Regions from separate parts of the Rahnella sp. Larv3_ips genome, predicted to be linked through region 3. Evidence: predicted binding sites of a transcription regulator. Region 3 holds the regulator's gene; each other region holds the start of a gene.
What was found. Region 3 encodes Fur, which represses iron uptake genes when iron is present. Its sites were predicted from a motif close to ATAATAATGAGAACNACTATCAA; they were not measured.
Positions count from the first base shown of each region.

Region 1: sufA (Fe-S cluster assembly scaffold SufA) is a predicted target of Fur. The motif match lies at 2,271-2,293, and genes of this name have one in related genera.
Region 2: efeU (iron uptake transporter permease EfeU) is a predicted target of Fur. The motif match lies at 4,413-4,435, and genes of this name have one in related genera.
Region 4: ED901_RS24100 (Nramp family divalent metal transporter) is a predicted target of Fur. The motif match lies at 3,043-3,065, and genes of this name have one in related genera.

Region 1 is NZ_MJIB01000004.1:1,336,914-1,342,690, reverse strand. It holds gene ED901_RS08505 (FAD-binding and (Fe-S)-binding domain-containing protein) at 1-936, shown strand, start outside; gene ED901_RS08500 (hotdog fold thioesterase) at 952-1,371, shown strand; gene ED901_RS08495 (hypothetical protein) at 1,479-1,883, opposite strand; gene sufA (Fe-S cluster assembly scaffold SufA) at 2,342-2,713, shown strand; gene sufB (Fe-S cluster assembly protein SufB) at 2,766-4,289, shown strand; gene sufC (Fe-S cluster assembly ATPase SufC) at 4,411-5,157, shown strand; gene sufD (Fe-S cluster assembly protein SufD) at 5,132-5,777, shown strand, end outside.
Region 2 is NZ_MJIB01000004.1:598,963-604,739, forward strand. It holds gene putA (trifunctional transcriptional regulator/proline dehydrogenase/L-glutamate gamma-semialdehyde dehydrogenase) at 1-2,227, opposite strand, end outside; gene putP (sodium/proline symporter PutP) at 2,759-4,243, shown strand; gene efeU (iron uptake transporter permease EfeU) at 4,505-5,356, shown strand; gene efeO (iron uptake system protein EfeO) at 5,402-5,777, shown strand, end outside.
Region 3 is NZ_MJIB01000005.1:404,462-410,238, reverse strand. It holds gene glnS (glutamine--tRNA ligase) at 166-1,836, shown strand; gene ED901_RS10680 (OprD family outer membrane porin) at 2,305-3,717, shown strand; gene chiQ (ChiQ/YbfN family lipoprotein) at 3,731-4,072, shown strand; gene fur (ferric iron uptake transcriptional regulator) at 4,210-4,665, opposite strand; gene fldA (flavodoxin FldA) at 4,980-5,507, opposite strand.
Region 4 is NZ_MJIB01000021.1:981,192-986,968, reverse strand. It holds gene mgrA (L-glyceraldehyde 3-phosphate reductase) at 127-1,116, shown strand; gene ED901_RS24105 (DUF2502 domain-containing protein) at 1,275-1,700, shown strand; gene ED901_RS24100 (Nramp family divalent metal transporter) at 1,772-3,001, opposite strand; gene ED901_RS24095 (NupC/NupG family nucleoside CNT transporter) at 3,411-4,598, shown strand; tRNA gene ED901_RS24090 (tRNA-Ala) at 4,737-4,812, opposite strand; tRNA gene ED901_RS24085 (tRNA-Ala) at 4,884-4,959, opposite strand; gene ED901_RS24075 (formate/nitrite transporter family protein) at 5,312-5,777, shown strand, end outside.

The DNA of each region.
Region 1 (5,777 bases), on a different contig from region 3:
ACCAGCGACCATGTGGTCGCGAGCGTGGAAAGTTATGCTCCGCTGATGGCGCGGGCGCCAAAGTTGTTTAACTTCTTCCTTAAACAGCCCTGGGTGCGGGAGATGAGCCGCAAAAGCATCGGCATGGTGGATCTGCCGCTGCTGTCTTCTCCGACGCTGCGCGAGCAATTGCTGGGGCACCGCGCCATTACGATGACGCTCGAACAGCTGGAAAAAATATCACCGGCTCAGCGAGGGGAATATGTTCTGGTCGTTCAGGATCCGTTCACCAGCTTCTACGATGCGCAGGTGGTGGCCGATTTCGTTCGTTTAATCGAAAAACTCGGCCTGAAGCCGGTGCTGTTGCCGTTCTCCCCGAACGGTAAGGCGCAGCATATAAAAGGTTTCCTGCAACGTTTTGCCAAAACGGCGAAGAAAACGTCGTTGTTCCTCAACCGCGTATCGCAATTGGGAATGCCGATGGTCGGCGTCGATCCTGCGTTGGTATTGTGTTATCGCGATGAATATAAAGAAATTCTCGGTGATACCCGCGGGTCTTTCCAGGTTCAGCTGGTGCACGAATGGCTGGATACCTGGCTTGCAGAACGTCCGGCGCAGCAGCAAAGCGGCGAGTCGTGGTATCTCTTTGGACACTGCACCGAAAGCACGGCGCTGCCGACCAGTGGAAAACAGTGGAGCGATATTTTTGCCCGTTACGGCGCGAAGCTGGAAAATGTCAGCGTCGGATGCTGCGGAATGGCAGGCACCTACGGTCATGAAGCTAAAAATCTAAAAAACTCACTCGGAATTTATGAGCTGTCATGGCATACCTCGCTGCAGCGCTTACCGCGTCAGCGCTGTCTGGCGACGGGTTACTCATGCCGCAGCCAGGTCAAACGCATTGAGGGTAATGGGGTTCGCCATCCGCTACAGGCTCTGCTGGAAATCATTCCCTGAGGATAAGGAAGCACAATGTCATTCTGGAAAAGAACCACCACGCTTGAAGCGCTCAATGAGCGCAGTCAGGGATGCATGGTAGGGCATGTAGGGATAGTGTTTACCCGGCTGGGTGATGATTTTCTTGAAGCCACCATGCCGGTAGATGCCCGTACCACCCAACCTTTCGGTTTATTACACGGCGGCGCGTCCGTGGTGCTGGCAGAAACCATGGGATCGATGGCCGGTTACCTGTGCAGTGAAGGTCAACAGACGGTGGTTGGCGTGGAGATTAACGCCAGCCATATGAAGTCGGCCAGAGAAGGCCATGTTCGCGGGGTGTGTCGTGCATTACGCACGGGGCGTCGCAGTCAGGTCTGGCAGATTGAGATTTTCGATCAGCAAGGTGAATTATGCTGTGTTTCCAGGCTAACGACGATGGTCATCGACAGATAACTAAAGTGAATGAGCGGGACTTATAGCGCTGGAAGGGGCGGACATACTGAAAAGTTGTCCGCCTTTTTTATTCAGAAGTCTTTCTGCGCTAACGCGTTGAAAATATATCAAAGATGATAAGGAACACGTTTTGCGAAGTCGGTCTGGAAGGCCGTCGCTTTTTCCCAGATGCCCAACATGGCATAATACTGGCAAATGAGTTTGAGCGTGTGCCGCGCAAAATGGTAGCTCTGAACACGGAAGAGTTCACATCGAACGACGCTGTTTATTTCCAGTATCAGGCGGTTATGCAGTTTGCATAACGCGTGCAGGTAACTGTGATCATCCCCGTTTTGCAGGCATAAATTGGCCATGTCCAGGCAAATGCTATTAAAGCGTTTCAGCTGGCACAGATGTGCCTCAGGGCGTCGTAAGGCTGCATCAGCCATATAGAAATCCACGGTGGCATCGCGGACAGTCGATTTGTATTCGTCAATCTTGCCTTGCAACCACGCATTTACCGATTGAGCCATTCTCAGTATTCCGGGTTATCTGAATGATAATCATTATCAAAGAATAAACATCATATTGGCAAAAAATCAGCGGATCAACGTTTTCATCGGATTTTTTCGTTTTGTCATCTGCCAAAGCATAGACAAAAAGAGCCTTATTATTGCGTTTAGGGTGAATTCATAAATAGGCATTTCCGATGAATGTTTTATAATAGACATAATGAAAGCTATTAAACCATGCGCTTTGTAAGGTTAATTTTGAGTTTTTTAACAAAAAATTGACAACTTATTCAATCAGTTGATGGTTGCGGTGTTCAAGACCCGCCGGCAACCGGACCCAAAGCCGATGCACATTGAGCGACGTTCCTCATGGGTCATCGCTATACCCTCTTAAAACAAGAGGTTGAAGTGATAATTGTAATCACTAGAATAGAGACAATAGGTCTTGTCTATGACCATAAAACTATGAGGTAAGACAGATGCAAACTGAAACTGTCGGCTCGTTCTCTTTAGACGACAACGTATGGCAAGGCGTGATCCTGACCGATTCTGCGGCGAAACAGGTTAAGACCCTGATGACCCAGGATCCTGAAGTGAAAGGCCTCCAGCTCTCGGTAAAACAATCGGGCTGTGCCGGCTTTGGCTACGTTCTGGATTTAACCAAACAACCGGCCAGCGATGACCTGGTGTTTGAGCATGACGGCGCTTTGCTGTTTGTTCCGCTGAAGGCGATGCCTTTCATCGACGGAACCGAGGTGGATTTCGTCCGTGAAGGGCTGAATCAGATATTTAAATTCAATAATCCTAAAGCGCAACACGCCTGTGGTTGTGGCGAAAGTTTCGGCCTGTAAGACCGAAGCTTTTGATTTTTAAGATTATTGTAAACAAAGCGATGTAACCAACATGTCACGAAGCAACGTAGAAATTCCAGACGATGTGCAGTCTTGGGTCGGCGAGGGAGTGAATTACAAGGAAGGTTTTTTCACCCAGCTGGCAACCGATGAATTAGCATCAGGCATCAACGAAGATGTGGTTCGCGCGATTTCCGCGAAACGCAACGAACCTGAGTGGATGCTGGAGTTCCGTCTGCAGGCTTATCATGCTTGGCTGAAAATGGAAGAGCCGCACTGGTTGAAAGCGTATTACACGCCTCTCGATTATCAGGATTACAGCTATTATTCTGCGCCATCCTGTGGCAGCTGCGATGATACCTGTGGTTCTCAGCCTGGTGCCACACAGCAGCCTCCGGCAGACTCGCACAGTATTCCTGCGCTCGAAGGTAAAAATTACCTGACCAGCGAAGTTGAAAAAGCCTTTGAACAGTTGGGCGTCCCGGTACGTGAAGGGAGAGAAGTGGCGGTCGATGCAATTTTTGACTCCGTTTCTGTCTCCACGACGTACCGTGAAAAACTGGCGGAATCTGGCGTCATTTTCTGTTCTTTCGGTGAAGCCATTCACGAATATCCAGATCTGGTTCGCAAATATCTCGGCACCGTGGTGCCTGCGCAGGACAACTTCTTCGCCGCACTCAATGCCGCTGTCGCCTCTGACGGCACGTTCGTTTACGTGCCGAAGGGTGTGCGCTGCCCGATGGAGCTGTCGACCTATTTCCGTATCAATGCCGCGAAAACGGGTCAGTTTGAACGAACTATTCTGATTGCCGATGAAGGCAGCTATGTCAGTTACATCGAAGGTTGCTCCGCGCCGGTGCGTGACACTTACCAGCTGCATGCGGCTGTTGTAGAAGTCATTCTGCATAAAGATGCAGAAGTGAAATATTCCACCGTGCAGAACTGGTTCTCCGGCAGCAAAGACAGCAGCGGCGGGATCCTCAACTTTGTGACCAAACGCGCATTGTGCGAAGGCGCAGGGTCGAAGATGTCCTGGACGCAGTCTGAAACCGGCTCGGCGATCACCTGGAAATACCCAAGCGTTATCCTTAAAGGGGATAACTCGATCGGTGAGTTCTTCTCCGTGGCGTTGACCAGTGGCAAACAGCAGGCTGACACCGGCACCAAGATGATCCACATTGGTAAAAACACCAAATCCACGATCATCTCGAAAGGTATCTCCGCAGGCCATAGCCAGAACAGCTATCGCGGTCTGGTGAAGATCCTGCCGGGCGCGGAAAATGCCCGTAACTTTACGCAGTGCGATTCCATGTTGATTGGTCCGGACAGCGCAGCGCATACCTTCCCGTATGTTGAAGTGCGTAATAACACTGCTCAGCTGGAACATGAAGCAACAACGTCGAAAATTGGCGATGACCAGCTGTTTTACTGTCTGCAACGTGGTATCAGCGAAGACGATGCTATTTCCATGATTGTTAACGGTTTCTGTAAAGATGTCTTTTCCGAGCTGCCGCTGGAGTTTGCTGTCGAAGCACAGAAACTGCTGGCGATAAGCCTTGAACACAGCGTCGGTTAAAAACCCGACGTCTTTTCTGCCGTCGCAGCGTGGTGTGACGTCGCGGCGGACAGGTTTGAGTTCAGCACAGTCAAAGCATAATCAGAATTATGAGCGCGCAGGCGCAAACTCAAGGATACGTATGTTAAGCATCAAGAATTTGAAGGTCCGTGTCGAAGAAAAGGAAATTCTCAAGGGACTTGATCTGGAGATCAAACCGGGAGAAGTACACGCCATCATGGGCCCGAACGGCTCAGGTAAAAGTACGCTCTCCGCGACACTGGCTGGCCGGGAAGATTACGAAGTTACCGACGGTTCCGTAATGTTCAACGGTAAAGATTTACTGGATCTTGCTCCGGAAGACCGTGCTGGTGAAGGCGTTTTCATGGCCTTCCAGTACCCGGTAGAAATCCCGGGCGTGACCAACCATTTCTTCCTGCAAACCGCAGTGAATGCGGTGCGTAAATACCGCGGTCAGGAAGCCATGGACCGTTTTGACTTCGCGGATTTCATCGAAGAAAAAATCGCGATGCTGAAGATGCCTGCCGATTTGCTGACCCGTTCAGTGAACGTCGGTTTCTCCGGCGGTGAGAAAAAGCGTAATGACATTCTGCAAATGGCGGCGCTTGAGCCAAATCTTTGCATCCTCGATGAAACCGACTCCGGTCTGGACATCGATGCGCTGAAAATCGTTTCTGACGGTGTTAATACTCTGCGTGACGGCAAACGTTCGTTCGTTATCGTCACTCACTACCAACGCATCCTCGACTACATCAAGCCTGATTACGTGCACGTTCTGTATCAGGGTCGTATTGTAAAATCTGGCGATTTCAGCCTGGTTAAACAGTTAGAGGAGCAGGGTTATGGCTGGCTTACCGACGAAGAGTAATGCACCTGCAGCGGGCAGTTCACATGCCATGCAGCAGCTTTACCGTCTTTTTGAAAGCCGCGGTGGCGAGCAATCTGTTCACGCCCACACGCACTGGCAACAGGTGCTGCGCCTCGGTTTCCCGCACGCCAAACTGGAAGACTGGAAATATACGCCGGTTTCCTCTCTGCTGGGCAATCAGTTCTTTGCTCCCCAGCAGCAGGCCGTAACGGCTGAGACAGTGAAGTCTTTAGCATTGCCGCTCGATTCATATCGTCTGGTTTTCGTCGATGGTCGTTTCGATGCAAGCCTGAGTGATGCTGAAACCGGTGCATTTGAGATCCAGAAACTGAATGCGGCGGCGCAGCAAACGCTGCCTGAGCCGGTTCAGTCTGAAGTCTTTTTGCACCTGACTGAAAGTCTGGCACAGGATCCTATCGCTGTACGCCTTCCTGCCGGTAAACAGGCAGACAAACCGCTCTATCTTTTACATATCAGCAGCGGTCGCGACCAGTCGCGTGAAATGAATACGGTGCATCATCGCTATCATTTAGCCATTGAAAGCGGTGCAAATGCAGAAGTGATTGAACATTACCTGAGTCTCAACGATCACGGGCACTTTACCGGCGCACGTATGACGG
Region 2 (5,777 bases), on a different contig from region 3:
CGGCGATGGCGTTATTAAAGGTTTTTCCAGCCTCGCGCACCAGCACGCCAAGCAGACTTTGCAACTGCGCTTCCATCAATTCTGCACCGCGTTGCAGGATTGCGGCGCGCTCTTCGGGAGGCGTCGCAAACCAGATGGCGCCAGCCGTGGCGGAAGCGTCCAGCGCACGGCTGATTTCCGCTTCTGTGGCTTCACGTACGTGCCCGACGATGTCGGTATATTCAGACGGGTTGATGACCGGCAAAAATTCGCCGTCGTCAGTGGGCGCATCGATCATCGGCTGTGCGGTGACCGCATGGCTGGCGCTTTGCAGCAGGGCGCTGGACAGCGAGGCCAGACGGTGCTCGCTGGACATATCCAGCCCGGCAGAGTTGACGCGTTTATCGCCGTACAAATTGCGTGGCAGGGCGATGCGCGGGTGCGGCAATCCGACCTGTCCTTCCGTGGCGGCCAGCGCTTCAACGGCCAGAACCGGATCGGCGATCAGTTCGTCGATTGGCAGCGTGGCATCGGCGATGCGGTTGACAAACGAGGTGTTGGCGCCGTTTTCCAGCAGGCGGCGAACCAGATAGGCGAGCAGCGTTTCGTGGGTGCCGACCGGGGCATAGATGCGGCAAGGGCGGTTGAGTTTTCCTTCGGCAATTTTACCGACAACCTGCTCGTACAGCGGTTCGCCCATGCCGTGCAGGCACTGGAATTCGTACTGACCGGGATAATAGTTGTTACCGGCCAGCTGATAAATGGCTGCGACGGTGTGGGCATTGTGGGTGGCGAACTGCGGATAAATCAGGTTCGGCACGGCCAGCAGTTTACGGGCACAGGCCAGATAAGAGACGTCGGTGTAAACTTTGCGGGTGTAGACCGGATAATCGTCCAGCCCGTCCATTTGGGCGCGCTTGATTTCACTGTCCCAGTACGCGCCTTTTACCAGACGGATCATCAGGCGGCGACGGCTGCGCTGCGCCAGGCTGGTCAGGTAGTCGATCACCATCGGACAGCGTTTCTGATAAGCCTGGATCACAAAGCCGATGCCGTTCCAGCCCGCCAGTTCAGGCTCAAAGCAGAGTTTTTCCAGCAGATCGAGGGAGATCTCCAGACGATCGGCCTCTTCGGCATCGACGTTAATGCCGATGTCATAGCTGCGGGCCAGCAAGGTCAGCGACAGCAGGCGGGGGTAAAGTTCTTCCATGACGCGTTCGTACTGCGCACGGCTGTAGCGCGGGTGCAGGGCGGAAAGTTTGATGGAAATACCGGGGCCTTCATAAATGCCACGGCCATTGGAGGCTTTACCGATCGCGTGGATCGCCTGCTGGTAAGAGTGCAAATAGGCCTGTGCGTCTTTTTCTGTCAGCGCGGCTTCACCCAGCATGTCGTAGGAATAACGGAAACCTTTGTCTTCGTGCTTGCGGGCATTGGCCAGCGCTTCGGCAATGGTTTCGCCGGTCACGAACTGTTCGCCCATCAGGCGCATGGCCATGTCCACGCCTTTGCGGATCAGCGGCTCGCCGCCTTTACCGATAATGCGGCTGAGAGATTTAGACAGGCTGGCTTCGTTGTGCGTGGCCACCAGTTTGCCGGTGAACAGCAGACCCCAGGTGGCGGCGTTGACGAACAGCGACGGGCTGCGGCCCAGGTGAGAGTGCCAGTTACCGTTGCTGATTTTGTCGCGGATCAGCGCATCGCGCGTCGGTTTATCGGGAATGCGCAGCAGGGCTTCCGCCAGACACATCAGCGCCACGCCTTCCTGCGAGGAAAGGGAGAACTCCTGCAACAGGCTTTGCACCATACCGGCACGGCCATTGGCGCTCTTCTGGTTACGCAGTTTGGTGGCGATGTCGGCAGCCAGTTTCTGCGCCGCGTCATGAAGCGGCGCAGGTAAACGCGCCTGTTCGAGCAGCATGGAAACGGCTTCCGGCTCAGGGCGGCGATAGGCGGCGGTGATAGCGGAACGGCTGACGGACTGCGGCTGGATCTGCTCGGCAAAATCGAGGAAGGGCTGATGCGATTCCTGAACCGTCAGCGGCGGGGTATCCTCGGCGTTTTCAGCCGCAGCGCCGTTCAGCGAAGGGATTTCCGGCAGCGCGTCGCCATTTTCCACCCGTTCAAGATAGGAAAAGATCGCCTGTTTGATCAGCCAGTGCGGCGTGCGGTCAATTTGCTGTGCGGCCACTTTAAGCCTGTCGCGCGTGCCTTCGTCCAGCTTCACGCCCATCGTCGTCATACCCATGCGCCAATGCTCCATATAAAGAGGTTCAGGTGATTTCATTATGTTTATGGCATGCAATATCTTCTATGTTGCAACCTTGTGCAACCTCATTCACACAGGAAGTCTGCCTGATGTGATTTGGCTGGCATTTTTAACATTTTAACAACCGTGCTGACCTCTCAGAGGCCGCTGTGCGGGTTCCTTCGTGCTGCTGTGGAGGGTGCAACCTTTGCGTCTGTAACGTGCAACCGGTTATCAGAATAAGTGTGATGGAGCGTGAATTTTGTGTATCTGATTTGTTAATTATCTTGAATTCAATGGTGTGCTAAACCAGTATCCGCCCGACAGGAAATTTGAATAAAAACCCGATTACCCACCTGTAAAAAGAAAAAATATGGAGAGTAATGCTGCATCCTTTACGGGTTTCAGCCATCATCTCGCCCCGGCATGAGATTGACCGCGTTTATCGCCGCGTCAGGACAGACAGGTGCCGGCCTGCATGGAATATGCATCGCTCATAAGCACGACAAATAACAAGAAGTGGAGAAAACAATGACAATGAACACACCGATGCTGGTGACGTTTTGTGTTTATATTTTCGGGATGATTTTGATTGGACTCATCGCGTATTTACGGACCAAAAACTTTGATGATTATATTCTGGGTGGCCGCAGTTTAGGCAGCGTGGTGACCGCGCTTTCCGCCGGGGCGTCGGACATGAGCGGCTGGCTGCTTATGGGGTTGCCGGGGGCGATTTTTATTTCCGGCATTTCCGAAAGCTGGATTGCCATCGGCCTGACCATCGGCGCGTATCTGAACTGGAAACTGGTGGCAGGGCGTTTACGTGTGCATACCGAAGCCAACAATAACGCGCTGACCCTGCCGGATTACTTTACCCATCGTTTTGAAGATTCCAGCAAACTGCTGCGCATTATCTCGGCGGTGGTGATCCTGGTCTTTTTCACCATCTATTGCGCCTCCGGCATTGTGGCCGGTGCACGTTTGTTCGAAAGTACCTTCGGCATGACCTACCAGACCGCGTTGTGGGCGGGGGCGGCGGCAACCATCATTTATACCTTTATCGGGGGCTTTCTGGCCGTCAGCTGGACGGACACCGTGCAGGCCAGTCTGATGATTTTTGCACTGATTCTGACGCCGGTGATCGTCATCCTCGCGGTTGGCGGTATTGATACCTCAATGATGGTCATTCAGGCTAAAAACCCGCAATACACCGACATGTTTAAGAACATGAATCTGGTGGCTATCCTGTCGCTGCTGGGCTGGGGGCTGGGTTATTTCGGCCAGCCGCACATTCTGGCGCGTTTTATGGCGGCGGATTCTCACCGTACCATTCGCAGCGCGCGCCGCATCAGCATGACGTGGATGATTCTGTGTCTGGCGGGCACCATCGCGGTCGGCTTCTTCGGCATTGCGTACTTCAGCAATAATCCGGGCGAAGCGGGGAACGTGACGCAAAACGGTGAGCGCGTGTTTATCGAACTGGCGAAACTGCTGTTCAATCCGTGGATTGCCGGTATTTTACTGTCCGCGATCCTGGCTGCGGTGATGAGTACGCTGAGCTGTCAGTTGCTGGTGTGCTCCAGTGCTATCACCGAAGACCTGTATAAGGCGTTTCTGCGCAAGGGCGCGAGCCAGCGTGAGCTGGTGTGGATTGGTCGTCTGATGGTTCTGGTGGTGGCGCTGGTGGCGATTGCGCTGGCGGCAAACCCTGAAAACCGCGTGCTGGGTCTGGTGAGTTACGCCTGGGCAGGCTTTGGTGCGGCATTCGGGCCCGTTATTCTGATCTCGGTGATGTGGAAACGCATGACCCGCAACGGCGCGCTGGCCGGGATGGTGGTCGGTGCCGCTACCGTGATTTTGTGGAAACAGTACGGCTGGGCCGAGCTGTATGAAATCATCCCCGGCTTTATCTTCGCCTCGCTGGCTATCTGGATTGTCAGCCTGACCGGCAGCAGGCCGCCAAAAGCGGTTGAAGAACGTTTCAATACGGCGGAAGCCGAATACAACAGCATCTGATTTTCGCCCCAGGCGGTGAATCAGACAGTGACCTCACGGAGCCTTCAGGGCTCCGTTTTCTTTTACGGCACCCTGTATCCGGGGTGCTGAAACAACCGGCAATATTTTTTCGTGCGCTTTTCCCCTTCAGTGGTCAAAAAACAGCATGCGGCCTCTTGTATTTATCTCGCCAGGAATGATAATCACTATCGTTTCGATTTTACTTTTCTTTACAGAGTGCTTGCACAAACTGTAAGTCATTTGTTCTACGGGAGTTCCGCTATGTTCGTTCCGTTTCTCATTATGTTCCGCGAAGGGCTGGAAGCCGCGCTTATCGTCAGCCTGATCGCCAGTTATCTGAAACGGACGCAGCGCGGGCAGTGGCTCGGCGTGGTCTGGATTGGCGTGATCGTGGCGGCAGCATTGTGTCTGGCGCTGGGTATTTTCATCAATGAAACCACCGGCGAGTTTCCGCAAAAGCAGCAGGAGCTGTTCGAAGGCATTGTGGCGGTGGTGGCAGTTTGCATTCTGACCTACATGGTGTTCTGGATGCGTAAGGTGTCGCGTTCAATCAAAGTACATCTGGAAGGCGCGATTGATAACGCGCTCAACTCCAGCCGCGGGCAGGGCTGGGCGCTGGTGGCGATGGTGTTCTTTGCGGTGGCACGCGAAGGGCTGGAATCGGTGTTCTTCCTGCTGGCTGCGTTTCAGCAAGACGTCGGTATCGAAGCGCCGATTGGCGCACTGCTCGGCCTGGGCGCGGCGATCGTGCTCGGTTTCCTCATCTATTACGGCGGCGTGAAGCTGCATCTGGCGAAATTCTTTAAATGGACCAGCCTGTTTATTCTGTTTGTCGCCGCCGGTCTGGCTGCGGGCGCCATCCGCGCTTTTCACGAAGCAGGTTTGTGGAACCGCATGCAGGATATCGCCTTTGACCTGAGCGGGACGCTCTCCACGCACTCTTTATTCGGAACCTTGCTGGAAGGCATGTTCGGGTATCAGGAAGCGCCGACCGTCAGTGAAGTCGCGGTGTATTTCCTGTATCTGATCCCGGCGCTGTTCCTGTTCTTTATGCCGCAGAGCAAATCGCCTGTGGCCGCTGCGGCATCTGCCGGGCACAAAACACAACGCTGATTTTACGTTAATTGTCTCTTCACACAGTTTGTCATGGAGTGGTACATGTCCTATTCATCCCCGCTGTTTCGCCGTAAAGCTTTACAGATTGCAATGTTGTCTCTGCCCGCTTTTGCGCTGAGCGCCAACGTGCTGGCTGCTGATGTTCGTCAGGTAAAAATTACCGTTAATGATAAACAGTGTGAACCGATGGCGCTGACCGTGCCTGCCGGTAAAACCCAGTTTGTCGTGCATAACGCCAGCCAGAAAGGTCTGGAATGGGAAATTCTGAAAGGCGTGATGGTGGTGGAAGAGCGCGAAAATATCGCGCCAGGTTTCACCCAGAAAATGACGGCTAACCTGGAACCGGGCGAATACGACATGACCTGCGGACTGCTGAGCAATCCAAAAGGCAAACTGACCGTGACCGCAGAAGGCGCAG
Region 3 (5,777 bases):
ATAACAAAACGGGAAGAGAGCGATCTCTTCCCGTTTTTTATTGTTTTCGGACAGCCTGTGAGGGGATAACCACGATTTAATGCAACTAACGGTTGTTTCCCGACGTGGCTTGTTGGAACATAAGCGGTTATCCGTAGAGTCAATGTTGCGTAGAGGAATTGCACAATGAGTGAGGCTGAAGCCCGCCCAACAAATTTTATCCGTCAGATTATTGATGAAGATCTGGCGACCGGGAAACACAATACCGTTCACACCCGTTTCCCGCCTGAGCCTAATGGCTATTTGCATATCGGCCATGCAAAGTCTATCTGCCTGAACTTCGGCATTGCACAAGACTATCAGGGTCAGTGCAATCTGCGTTTTGACGATACCAACCCGGCAAAAGAAGACATCGAATTCGTTGAGTCTATCAAGCACGACGTCCAGTGGCTGGGCTTCGACTGGAGCGGTGATATCCACTACTCTTCAGACTATTTCGATCAACTGCACGCTTACGCGCTGGAATTGATCAACAAAGGTCTGGCTTACGTTGATGAACTTTCCCCCGACCAAATTCGCGAATATCGCGGTTCCCTGACTGCGCCGGGTAAAAATAGCCCGTACCGCGATCGCTCCGTGGAAGAAAACATCGCGCTGTTTGAAAAAATGCGCAACGGTGAATTCGCTGAAGGTGCGGCCTGTCTGCGTGCCAAAATCGATATGGCATCGCCATTCTTCGTGATGCGCGATCCGGTTATCTACCGTATTAAGTTCGCTGAGCATCATCAGACCGGCACAAAATGGTGCATCTACCCGATGTACGATTTCACCCACTGCATTTCCGATGCGCTGGAAGGGATCACCCATTCGTTATGTACGCTGGAATTCCAGGACAACCGCCGTCTGTATGACTGGGTGCTGGATAACATCACTATTCCATGCCATCCGCGTCAGTATGAGTTTTCCCGTCTGAATCTCGAATACTCCATCATGTCCAAGCGTAAGCTGAACCTGCTGGTGACCGAGAAGATTGTAGAAGGCTGGGACGACCCGCGTATGCCGACCGTTTCAGGTCTGCGCCGCCGTGGTTATACCGCTGCATCGATCCGTGAATTCTGTCGTCGTATTGGCGTGACCAAGCAAGACAACAACGTCGAAATGATGGCGCTGGAATCCTGCATTCGCGACGATCTGAACGAGAACGCACCGCGCGCCATGGCTGTTATCAATCCGGTTAAAGTGATCATTGAAAACTTTACCGGTGATGACGTGCAACAGGTGAAAATGCCAAACCATCCGAGCAAGCCGGAAATGGGCACCCGCGACGTGCCTTTCACCCGTGAGATTTACATCGATCAGGCTGATTTCCGCGAAGAAGCTAACAAGCAGTACAAGCGTCTGGTGCTGGGCAAAGAAGTGCGCCTGCGCAATGCGTATGTGATCAAAGCGGAACGCATTGAGAAAGATGCCGAAGGGAATATCACCACTATCTTCTGTTCTTACGATATCGACACGCTGAGCAAAGATCCTGCTGATGGCCGCAAGGTGAAAGGTGTGATCCACTGGGTTTCCGCCACTGAAGGTAAGCCAGCAGAATTCCGTCTGTATGACCGTCTGTTCAGCGTAGCGAACCCCGGTCAGGCAGAGGATTTCCTGACCACCATCAACCCGGAGTCACTGGTTATCGCTCAGGGCTTTGTAGAGCCTTCTCTGGCAGGGGCGCAGGCGGAAGTCAGCCTGCAGTTCGAACGTGAAGGTTACTTCTGTGCCGACAGCCGCTATTCCAGCGCGGAGCATCTGGTGTTTAACCGCACCGTCGGTCTGCGCGATACCTGGGAAAGCAAACCCGTCGTCTGATTGAAGTAAGACTTATTTTTAACGCAGCTTCGGCTGCGTTTTTTTATGCCTTAAGCAATATCGAAATTGATTTCTGTCGCGAATTAATGTGTTTATGATGCGCACTTTTTAGCGGCTCTGATTAAATACCCCTGAAAGCTGAAACGTGTAAACCACAGACTTATCCTTTTTAGTTATTTGATTCTTAATTGTTTTCACTTTTTCCCTCGCTTAAATTCCCACAAAGTTCTTTCTGTAATACTTTTTCATCTTTATGTGCACTTTGTCATATTTCAGAGATCAATGATGAATTACTCATTGATAATTCGCGTCGCGAAAAATACTCTACCCTTGCTTTTACGGTGACGTCTCTGACGCCCGCTTTTAATACCCGTTTGGGTTTTGCAGTTACTTTTTAGTCAAAAATGAGGAATTTCTATGCACAAGCACCTTAACCGGGGCAGGGGATCGGCTTATCTGAAACCTGTGATGTATTCTCTGGCCGGCACCTTATTGGGTGGCGGATTAATGTTTTCTGAAGAGGCAAACGCGGCGGGCTTTATTGATGATTCGACGCTCACCGGTGGCGTGTATTACTGGCAGCGCGAACGTGATCGCAAAGATCTGAATAAAACCAAAGAAGAAACCCGCCCCGACGGCTCTAAAGTCACCGTCAACAACCCTGATTACGATAAATACGCCACTAACCTTTCTCATGCCACCGCCAACCTGAATCTGGATTTCTCCTCCGGTTATGCGTGGGATATGTTCGGCATCGACGTTGCAGCTTTTACGGCAATTGAAATGGCCGAAGCCAGCGACAGCGGCCACCCGAACGAAATTGCATTCTCCTCAAAAAATCACGCCTACGATGAAGATTACTCTGGCGATAAAGGCGGAGTCAGCCTGTATAAAGCTGCCGGTAAGTTCAAATACGGCGGCTTCTGGGGCCACGCGGGTTACATTCAGCCTACCGGCCAAACCCTGATTGCGCCGCACTGGAGTTTCATGCCGGGCACGTATCGCGGCGCAGAAGCCGGATATAAACATGATTTTGGCGAGCCGGGCGAACTAAGTTTCTCTTACATGTGGGCGGATGAATATAAATCACCGTGGCATCTGGAAATGGATGATTTCCGCCAGAATGACAAAAAAACCGGTGTTTCCTATATTCACTCGCTGGGCGCGAAATACGACTTCAAAAATGATCTGGTGCTCGAAGCCGCCTATGGCGAAGCGGAAAGCTACGTCGATCAGTATTTCGCTAAAGCCTCTTACAAAATGGATCTGCTGGGTAACCCGCTGACCACCAGCTACCAGTTCTACGGTGCAGAAGACCGCATCAGTGATAAAAACGATCCTAACAGTTTGTACGATGGGCTGGCATGGTTGCAGGCTCTGACGTTCGGTTATACCACCGGCCAGTTTGACTGGCGTCTGGAAGGGACGATGGTCAAGGCGGAGGGGAATCAGGGCTACTTCCTTCAGCGTATGACCCCAACGTATTCCTCATCCAATGGTCGTCTCGATGTGTGGTGGGATAACCGTTCCGACTTCAACGCCAACGGCGAAAAAGCGGTATATGCCGGTGTTTTATATGATCTGGCGAAATGGGATCTGCCGGGCTTCGCGGTCGGCGGTTCCTATGTTTATGCATGGGATGCCAAGCCAAGCACCAATGCAGTTTATGACCAAAGCCAGCGTCTGAAAGAAAGTGCGTGGAGTCTGGATGCGCTTTACACCCTTCAGGAAGGGCGCGCCAAAGGCACGTTGTTCAAATTGCATTACACCCAGTATGACAACCATTCAGATATTCCGAGCTGGGGCGGTGGTTACGGCAACATCTTCCAGGATGAAAAAGATGTGAAATTTATCGTTATCGCTCCATTCACTATTTTCTGAGGTCACTATGTCGATGAATAAATTACTGCTGATCGTGACCACGTCTTTATTGCTGGCCGGTTGTTCCCAGACGTCAGGGCAGGCTGAAGATGCCAGACTGCGCAAGGCTTACAGCGCCTGCATCAACACTGCCGAAGGCTCGCCGGACAAACTTGCATCCTGCCAGGCGGTTCTTAACGTTCTGAAGGAAGAGAAAGCTCACCAGCAGTTTGCACAACAGGAAACGGTACGCGTGCTGGATTACCAGCGCTGCCTGACGGCACGCAAAACCGGAGACGGGCAGGCTTACGCCGCCGATTGTGGAAAAATCTGGAAGGAAATTAAAGCCAATAACTCACCTGCGCCGGTGCAGTAAACCTCGTCAATCCCTGAAGGTGAGACAGAAAACCCCGGCTTGCCGGGGTTTTTTATGTCTTTCATCGCTGATAAACGGGCATAAAAAAACCGCTTTTCAGCGGTTAATTTTAGGTCGATATCAACGAGCCCGGCAGATTACTGCGCAGGTTTGTCATTGTGCAAAGAGTCATCTTCGCGGCAGTCGCCTGCTTCACAGTGGCCGTACAGGTACAGGCTGTGGTTGGTCAGTTTGATACCGTGTTTTTTAGCAATTTCGCGCTGACGACCTTCAATGTATTCGTCGCGGAATTCAATAACACGGCCACAATCTAAGCAAATCAGGTGATCGTGATGGTGTTGCTGAGTCAGTTCGAACACGGACTTGCCGCCTTCGAAGTTATGGCGGGTCACGATACCGGCGTCATCAAACTGGTTCAGAACGCGGTAAACCGTCGCCAGACCAATCTCTTCACCCATATCAATCAATTGTTTGTACAGATCTTCCGCACTAACGTGATGACCTTCCGGCGCTTGCAACACTTCCAGGATTTTAAGGCGCGGAAGCGTGACTTTTAAGCCGGCTTTCTTCAGTGCGGTGTTGTTGTCAGTCATGCGGATTCAGTCCTGTTACTATGTGCTAATCAAGTTGAGGCATGGAGCCTGTGGCATCAGCGGCACAAAATTCTTCGATTAGGATCCTTCTTTTAACGGAAGTGTGCCGATCCCCTAAACGATAGCCTGTTAATAAAGATCACTAAATGCCAGTCACATAAGACAATGCAACGACTTGATCGATAGAAAAAACAGATGAACTCAGTGTACCTTGATACCACCGAAAGTAACAATTTTGTTGTGGCTAAATTGTTAATTTCAGTAATAGTTTGGCCCTTTAATTGTAGAATAAATCCTCAGGGCCAACAGGGTTTTTAGCCAATAATTTCTGAAAGGCTCAATTCTTCAGTAATTTGCTTAACCCAGGCGTCAACGCGCTCATTGGTTAATTCCGGCTGACGGTCTTCATCAATAGCCAGTCCAATGAAATGTTTATCATCTGCCAGACCTTTGGATGCTTCGAAGTGATAGCCTTCGGTTGGCCAGTGACCCACAATCACCGCGCCGCGTGGCTCAATGATGTCGCGCACGGTGCCCAGCGCATCACAGAAATATTCTGCGTAGTCTTCCTGATCGCCGCAACCAAACAGCGCAACCAGCTTACCTTCAAAATCTATCTCTTCCAGGCTTGGGAAGAAATCGTCCCAGTCACACTGAGCTTCACCGTAATACCAGGTTGGAATACCGATCAGCAAAATATCGAATTTTTCCAGATCCTCTTTGCTGCTCTTCGCAATGTCATGCACCTCAGCAACATCTTTACCCAGTTGTTTCTGGATCATTTTTGCGATGTTTTCGGTGTTACCTGTATCGGATCCAAAGAAGATTCCTACTACGGCCATAAGATGTCTAACCTCTTGTTCTCAATGATAAGCCCTACATTGCAGGCAATAATAGTGCTGATAATAGCAAACTCGTGAGGCGGAGAATATGCTTCTGCTCGCCTTCTTAACTGACGAATAAGTTTATCGGGCAATCTTTTTAAGTGGTATCGCCTTCGTGTGCTTTTAATCCAGATAAAATCCTCAAAATTGACGGGGTTAAAAGCAAAGTGAAGAAATATATCTTAACAATACTAAATTTTAAGCACGTCCCGCCGATAGATGATGCGA
Region 4 (5,777 bases), on a different contig from region 3:
TAACGCGCCGTAAGGATTGTTCTGGTTGTGATCGTGGTAGCTGGAATTGTTAGTGAAAGCGCATACACTAAAAGGGTTTTTATCTGATTCCTTACACGACACCTACCTCAAACAATAAAGGTTCCTATGCCGTATCTTGCTAGTTCAAACCGTTACGAAAAGATGGAATATCGTCGCTGCGGCCAAAGCGGCCTGAAACTGCCTGCCGTTTCTCTCGGCCTGTGGCATAACTTCGGCGATAACGCGCATTTTGAGAATGGCCGCAATCTTATCCGCCATGCTTTTGACCACGGGATCACCCACTTCGACCTCGCCAATAACTATGGGCCACCTCCTGGCTCGGCAGAACAGCATTTTGGCCGTATTTTGCAGGAAGATTTGCTGCCTTATCGCGACGAACTGATTATCTCCTCCAAAGCCGGTTACACCATGTGGGACGGCCCGTACGGAGACTGGGGTTCAAAAAAATATCTGGTTGCCAGCCTGAACCAGAGCCTGAAACGCATGGGGCTGGACTACGTCGATGTCTTCTATCATCACCGCCCGGATCCTGATACGCCGCTGGAAGAAACCATGGCCGCGCTGGATTTGATCGTGCGCCAGGGTAAGGCGTTGTATGTCGGGTTATCGAACTATCCGGCTGACCGCGCCAAAGCGGCATTCGACATTCTCAAACAGCTGGGAACGCCGTGCCTGATCCATCAGCCGAAATATTCCATGTTCGAGCGCTGGGTTGAAGCCGATTTGCTCGATACGCTGGCAGATAACGGCGTCGGCTCCATCGCCTTCTCACCGCTCGCCGGTGGCGTGCTGACTGACCGCTATCTGGCAGGTATTCCTGAGGATTCCCGCGCCGCCAGCGGCAGTAAATTCCTCACCACCGATCAGCTGACCGAAGAAAAGCTGGCGAAAGTCCGTAAGCTGAATGACATCGCGCAGGCCCGTGGACAAAAACTGTCGCAGATGGCGCTGGCGTGGGTGTTGCGCGGCGACCGCGTGACGTCAGTGCTGATTGGCGCCAGTAAAACCAGCCAGATTGACGATGCGGTGGGTATGGTGGCAAACCGTCACTTCACTCAGGAAGAGCTGGCTGCCATCGAAGCGATTTTAGTGTAAGCGTTTACCCTGACGGTGAAAAAACATCCCTTTATGGAGGCTGAGTAAGGATTCCGTTAAGGGTGGGTAAATCAATCAAAACAGGATTGCCCCCATAGAATAGCGGGTGCCTTCACCTTATAACTGTCAGCATAAATTATAAGGAATCTGGGGGCATCATGATTAAGCCTTTACTGTTCGGTACATTATTGTTCGCATTGCTTCCTGCCGCAGCGCCCGCTGTGCAGGCCAGCAGCTTTAGCCTGAGCACGCCTGGGCTTTCAATCAATATCGGTGACCGCGACCGTCGTGGTTATTACTGGGATGGGTATGACTGGCGTGATGCGGGCTGGTGGAACAATCACCGCGGGCGTTACTACGGTGAACGCAGCCATCGCGGCTATTACTGGGATGGCGGCCGCTGGCGCGATCGCGGCTGGTGGGATAACCGCTCTCATCATCGTCCGCCTCCGCCGCGCTATTACGGGCGTCCGCATTATGATCATCCTGGCCGCGGGCCGGATCGGGGTCATGGTCACGACAGAGGTCGCGGCCCGGACCGCGGACACGGTGACCACCGGGGTCATGGCGATCATCGCCATTAATCCGCGAAGATCACAGATAAAAAAAACGGGACAGTTTGCGCTGTCCCGTTTTTTTTGCGGCGATGCAGTGATTATTTCAGCATGCCGAACAGCAGATAGAGATTCAGGCTGACAACAATCAGGACGATCACCCGCCCTGCCCACTGCACGGTTTTGGTGTTGGTCATCTCACCCATCAGATGGCGGTTACCGGTAAACGCCAGCAGCGGCAACAGCGCCAGCGCAATCCCGAAACTCAGCAAGACCTGGCTCATCACCAGAATGCGTGTCGCATCCAGCCCCATCAGGATCACAATAAAGGAAGGCATCATGGTGACCACGCGACGCACCCAGATCGGAATGTAGAACTTCACGAAGCCCTGCATCACCACCTGCCCCGCCAGGGTACCCACTACCGTTGAAGACAAACCGGCAGCCACCAGGCTCAGGCCAAAAGTGGTGGCAGCGGCATGGCCGAGTAACGGTTGCAGTGTCAGATAAGCCTGATCCAGCTCGCTGATACCGCTGTGACCGCTGAAGTGGAACGCTGCTGCGGCGGTCGCCATCATCGCCAGATTCACAAAACCGGCGATGGTCATGGCGATCCCGACATCCAGCTTAGTGGCAGAGTAACGCTGTTCTTTCGATGCCTTACCGGCCCGCTGGGTCAGTGAGGAGTGTAAATAGATGACGTGCGGCATGATGGTTGCGCCAAGCACACCGGCAGCCAGATAAACAGAATCACTGGTGGGCAGAGAAGGGATCAGCATCCCTTTGCCGAGCGCCAGCATGCTGGGCTGCGAGAAGAAGAGTTCGACGATATACGCCGCAGCCACAAACAGCAGCAAACCGGCAATCACCAGCTCAAGCGGTTTTTGTCCACGCTTTTGCAGACCGAGGATAATAAAGGTGGCAATACCGGTAAGCACCGCGCCCTGCAACAGCGACACGCCGAGCAGTAATTTGAAACCGATCGCCGCGCCGATGAATTCCGCCAGATCGGTCGCCATGGCGATAATTTCAGCCTGCACCCAGTACGCCCAGACAGCCGGGCGGGGAAAACGATCGCGGATATGTTCAGCCAGGTTTTTGCCAGTGGCGATACCCAGCTTGGCAGAAAGAAGCTGGATCAACATCGCCATGACGTTAGCCCAGACCACGACCCACAGCAGCTGGTAACCGTAAGAAGCCCCGGCCTGGATGTTTGTCGCAAAGTTACCCGGATCGATGTAACCGATGGCGGCAATAAAGGCCGGTCCCATCAGCGAAAATTTCATCTTTCTGGATGCGCGGCCTGAAGATTCGGTCCGGCTGTTAAACATAATGGATTAACCCCTACAATTATTACGCTTACACAAATATCGTCTAAATGATAATGATTATCAAGTGCATTTAGAAAAATTTGAGCGATGATTCTGATAGGCAGTAAGCGACGACGTGATAACTGTGTGGTTATTCGCCCGCCCGGCTTTCTCAATCCAGGCGCGCGCGCTTTCCTAAAACAGAGGCTGTTTGACCAGATTTAGAACGCATTACGGCACATGATAAAGCTAGCACAAGAAAGCAAATTGTGCCTATTTTTCTTAACATCTTGATTTTTTGTGTGGTGGAATGGGATTTGTTGCAATTCATGTCTGCAATTTCTATATTTGCAAGCGACTTCACGTTTTAAATGTACGCGTTACATAGAATGTCCGTCGAAATATAGCCTGCCTCTAATTTGGAGCACCCATGTCTAACATTTTGCACTTTGTATTAGCGTTGGCCGTTGTCGCAGTACTCGCTTTACTGGTGAGCCGTGATCGTAAAAGCATCCGTTTACGTTTCATCGTTCAGCTGTTAGTGATCGAAGTCCTTTTAGCCTATTTCTTCCTGAATTCATCTATTGGTTTAGGTTTTGTGAAAGGCTTCTCAGATATGTTTGAGAAATTATTAGGATTCGCTGCGGAAGGAACCGGCTTCGTATTTGGGGGCATGAGCGATAAGGGATTAGCGTTCTTCTTCTTGAAAGTCTTGTGTCCGATCGTGTTTATTTCCGCACTGATCGGTATTTTGCAACACATCCGCGTACTGCCTTTCGTCATCCGTATCATCGGTACGGTACTGTCGAAAATTAATGGCATGGGAAAACTGGAATCTTTCAACGCCATCAGTTCCCTGATTTTGGGTCAGTCAGAAAACTTTATCGCGTATAAAGATATTCTGGGCAAAATGTCTGAAAAACGTATGTACACCATGGCCGCTACGGCAATGTCGACTGTTTCTATGTCGATTGTGGGTGCGTATATGACCATGCTGGAACCGCGTTTCGTCGTGGCTGCGCTGGTGCTCAACATGTTCAGTACCTTTATCGTACTGTCTCTTATCAACCCTTACAGAGTTGATTCGGAAGAAGACCTGCAGATCGGTAACACGCACCAGGGTCAGAGCTTCTTTGAAATGCTGGGTGAATATATCCTCGCCGGCTTCAAAGTGGCGATCATCGTTGCAGCCATGTTGATTGGTTTCATCGCACTGATTTCCTGCCTGAATGCGCTGTTCGACGTGGTATTCGGTATCACCTTCCAGGGCGTGCTGGGTTATGTCTTCTATCCGTTTGCATGGATGATGGGCGTGCCAAGCCACGAAGCCTTGCAGGTGGGCAGCATGATGGCAACCAAACTGGTTTCCAACGAGTTCGTGGCGATGCTGGATCTGCAGAAAGTGGCGGCTGAATTGTCACCACGCAGCGTCGGTATCCTGTCCGTGTTCCTGGTGTCCTTCGCTAACTTCTCCTCGATTGGTATCGTGGCAGGGGCTATCAAGGGCCTGAACGAACATCAGGGCAACGTGGTTTCACGCTTCGGCCTGAAATTGCTGTACGGCTCAACGCTGGTCAGCGTGTTGTCTGCTTCTATCGCGGGTCTGGTACTGGCGTAAGTAAGCAAACGACTGAACGACAAAGAAACCCGCTCCGGCGGGTTTTTTTATGGCGGCAATTTGGTGCTGCAAAACAGGAAGGAAAAATGACAACGCGCAGAAAGCAAAAAACCCGCCGAAGCGGGTTTCTTTAATATTTGGTGGAGATAAGCGGGATCGAACCGCTGACCTCTTGCATGCCATGCAAGCGCTCTCCCAGCTGAGCTATACCCCCACACGAGGTCGTACACATTTACTTTTTGTTTCCTCTGGAGGGAAACAGCCAACTTACTCTGGAAAGGAAGTTGGTGGAGATAAGCGGGATCGAACCGCTGACCTCTTGCATGCCATGCAAGCGCTCTCCCAGCTGAGCTATACCCCCAATTCAAACCAGTAAAAACCGGTGAACGGGGCGCATCATATGAAACCGTGTCTACCCTGTCAACGGCTAAATCGGTTTCTGCAATCAAGCGCTGAAAAAGCCGCCAAATACCCCATTTTGCAGGGAAATCCGCCCTGCCCTTAAACAAATTTTTAGCAGGATGCGTTGTTTTACGATCGCCCCTCCAGCCCGCATTTTCACTAGCTTTATGATCGGCCAACACATTTTATTAACAAGCAGGTTTGAATGATTAATGAAATGTTAGCAGACTATTAAAATCGTCTTGTTTTGAGATAACTCTCAGAATAGACTGCTCGCGCAATAATCATAATCCATTACGACGAGCAATCTCATGTCCTTGTATTCACCTAAAGAAATCGCATCCATCGCTGTCTCGGCAGGCGTGACGAAAAGTCATTCCTCCGTGTTGAATTTGTTAATTTTGGGTTTCCTGGCGGGCGCATTCATCGCCACCGGCTTCCTGCTGGATCTGCATGTAATAGGGACGTTACCTGCATCCTGGGGCTCTTTCAGTAACTTACTGGGTGCCGCTGTATTCCCGGTAGGCATCATTCTGACTGTGTTAGCAGGGGGAGAACTGCTGACCGGTAACATGATGACCTTACCTATTGCCTGGTTCGCGCGTCAGATCAGTCTGTTTGCCGTATTGCGTAACTGGTTCTGGGTCACGCTGGCCAACCTGTTAGGTAGCCTGGCGGTCGCGTACTTCTTCGGCCACGTGTTAGGGCTGACGGAAGGCGCATTCCTCAGCAAAACCGTCGCCACTGCCACCGCAAAAGTGAATGCTGACTTTATGC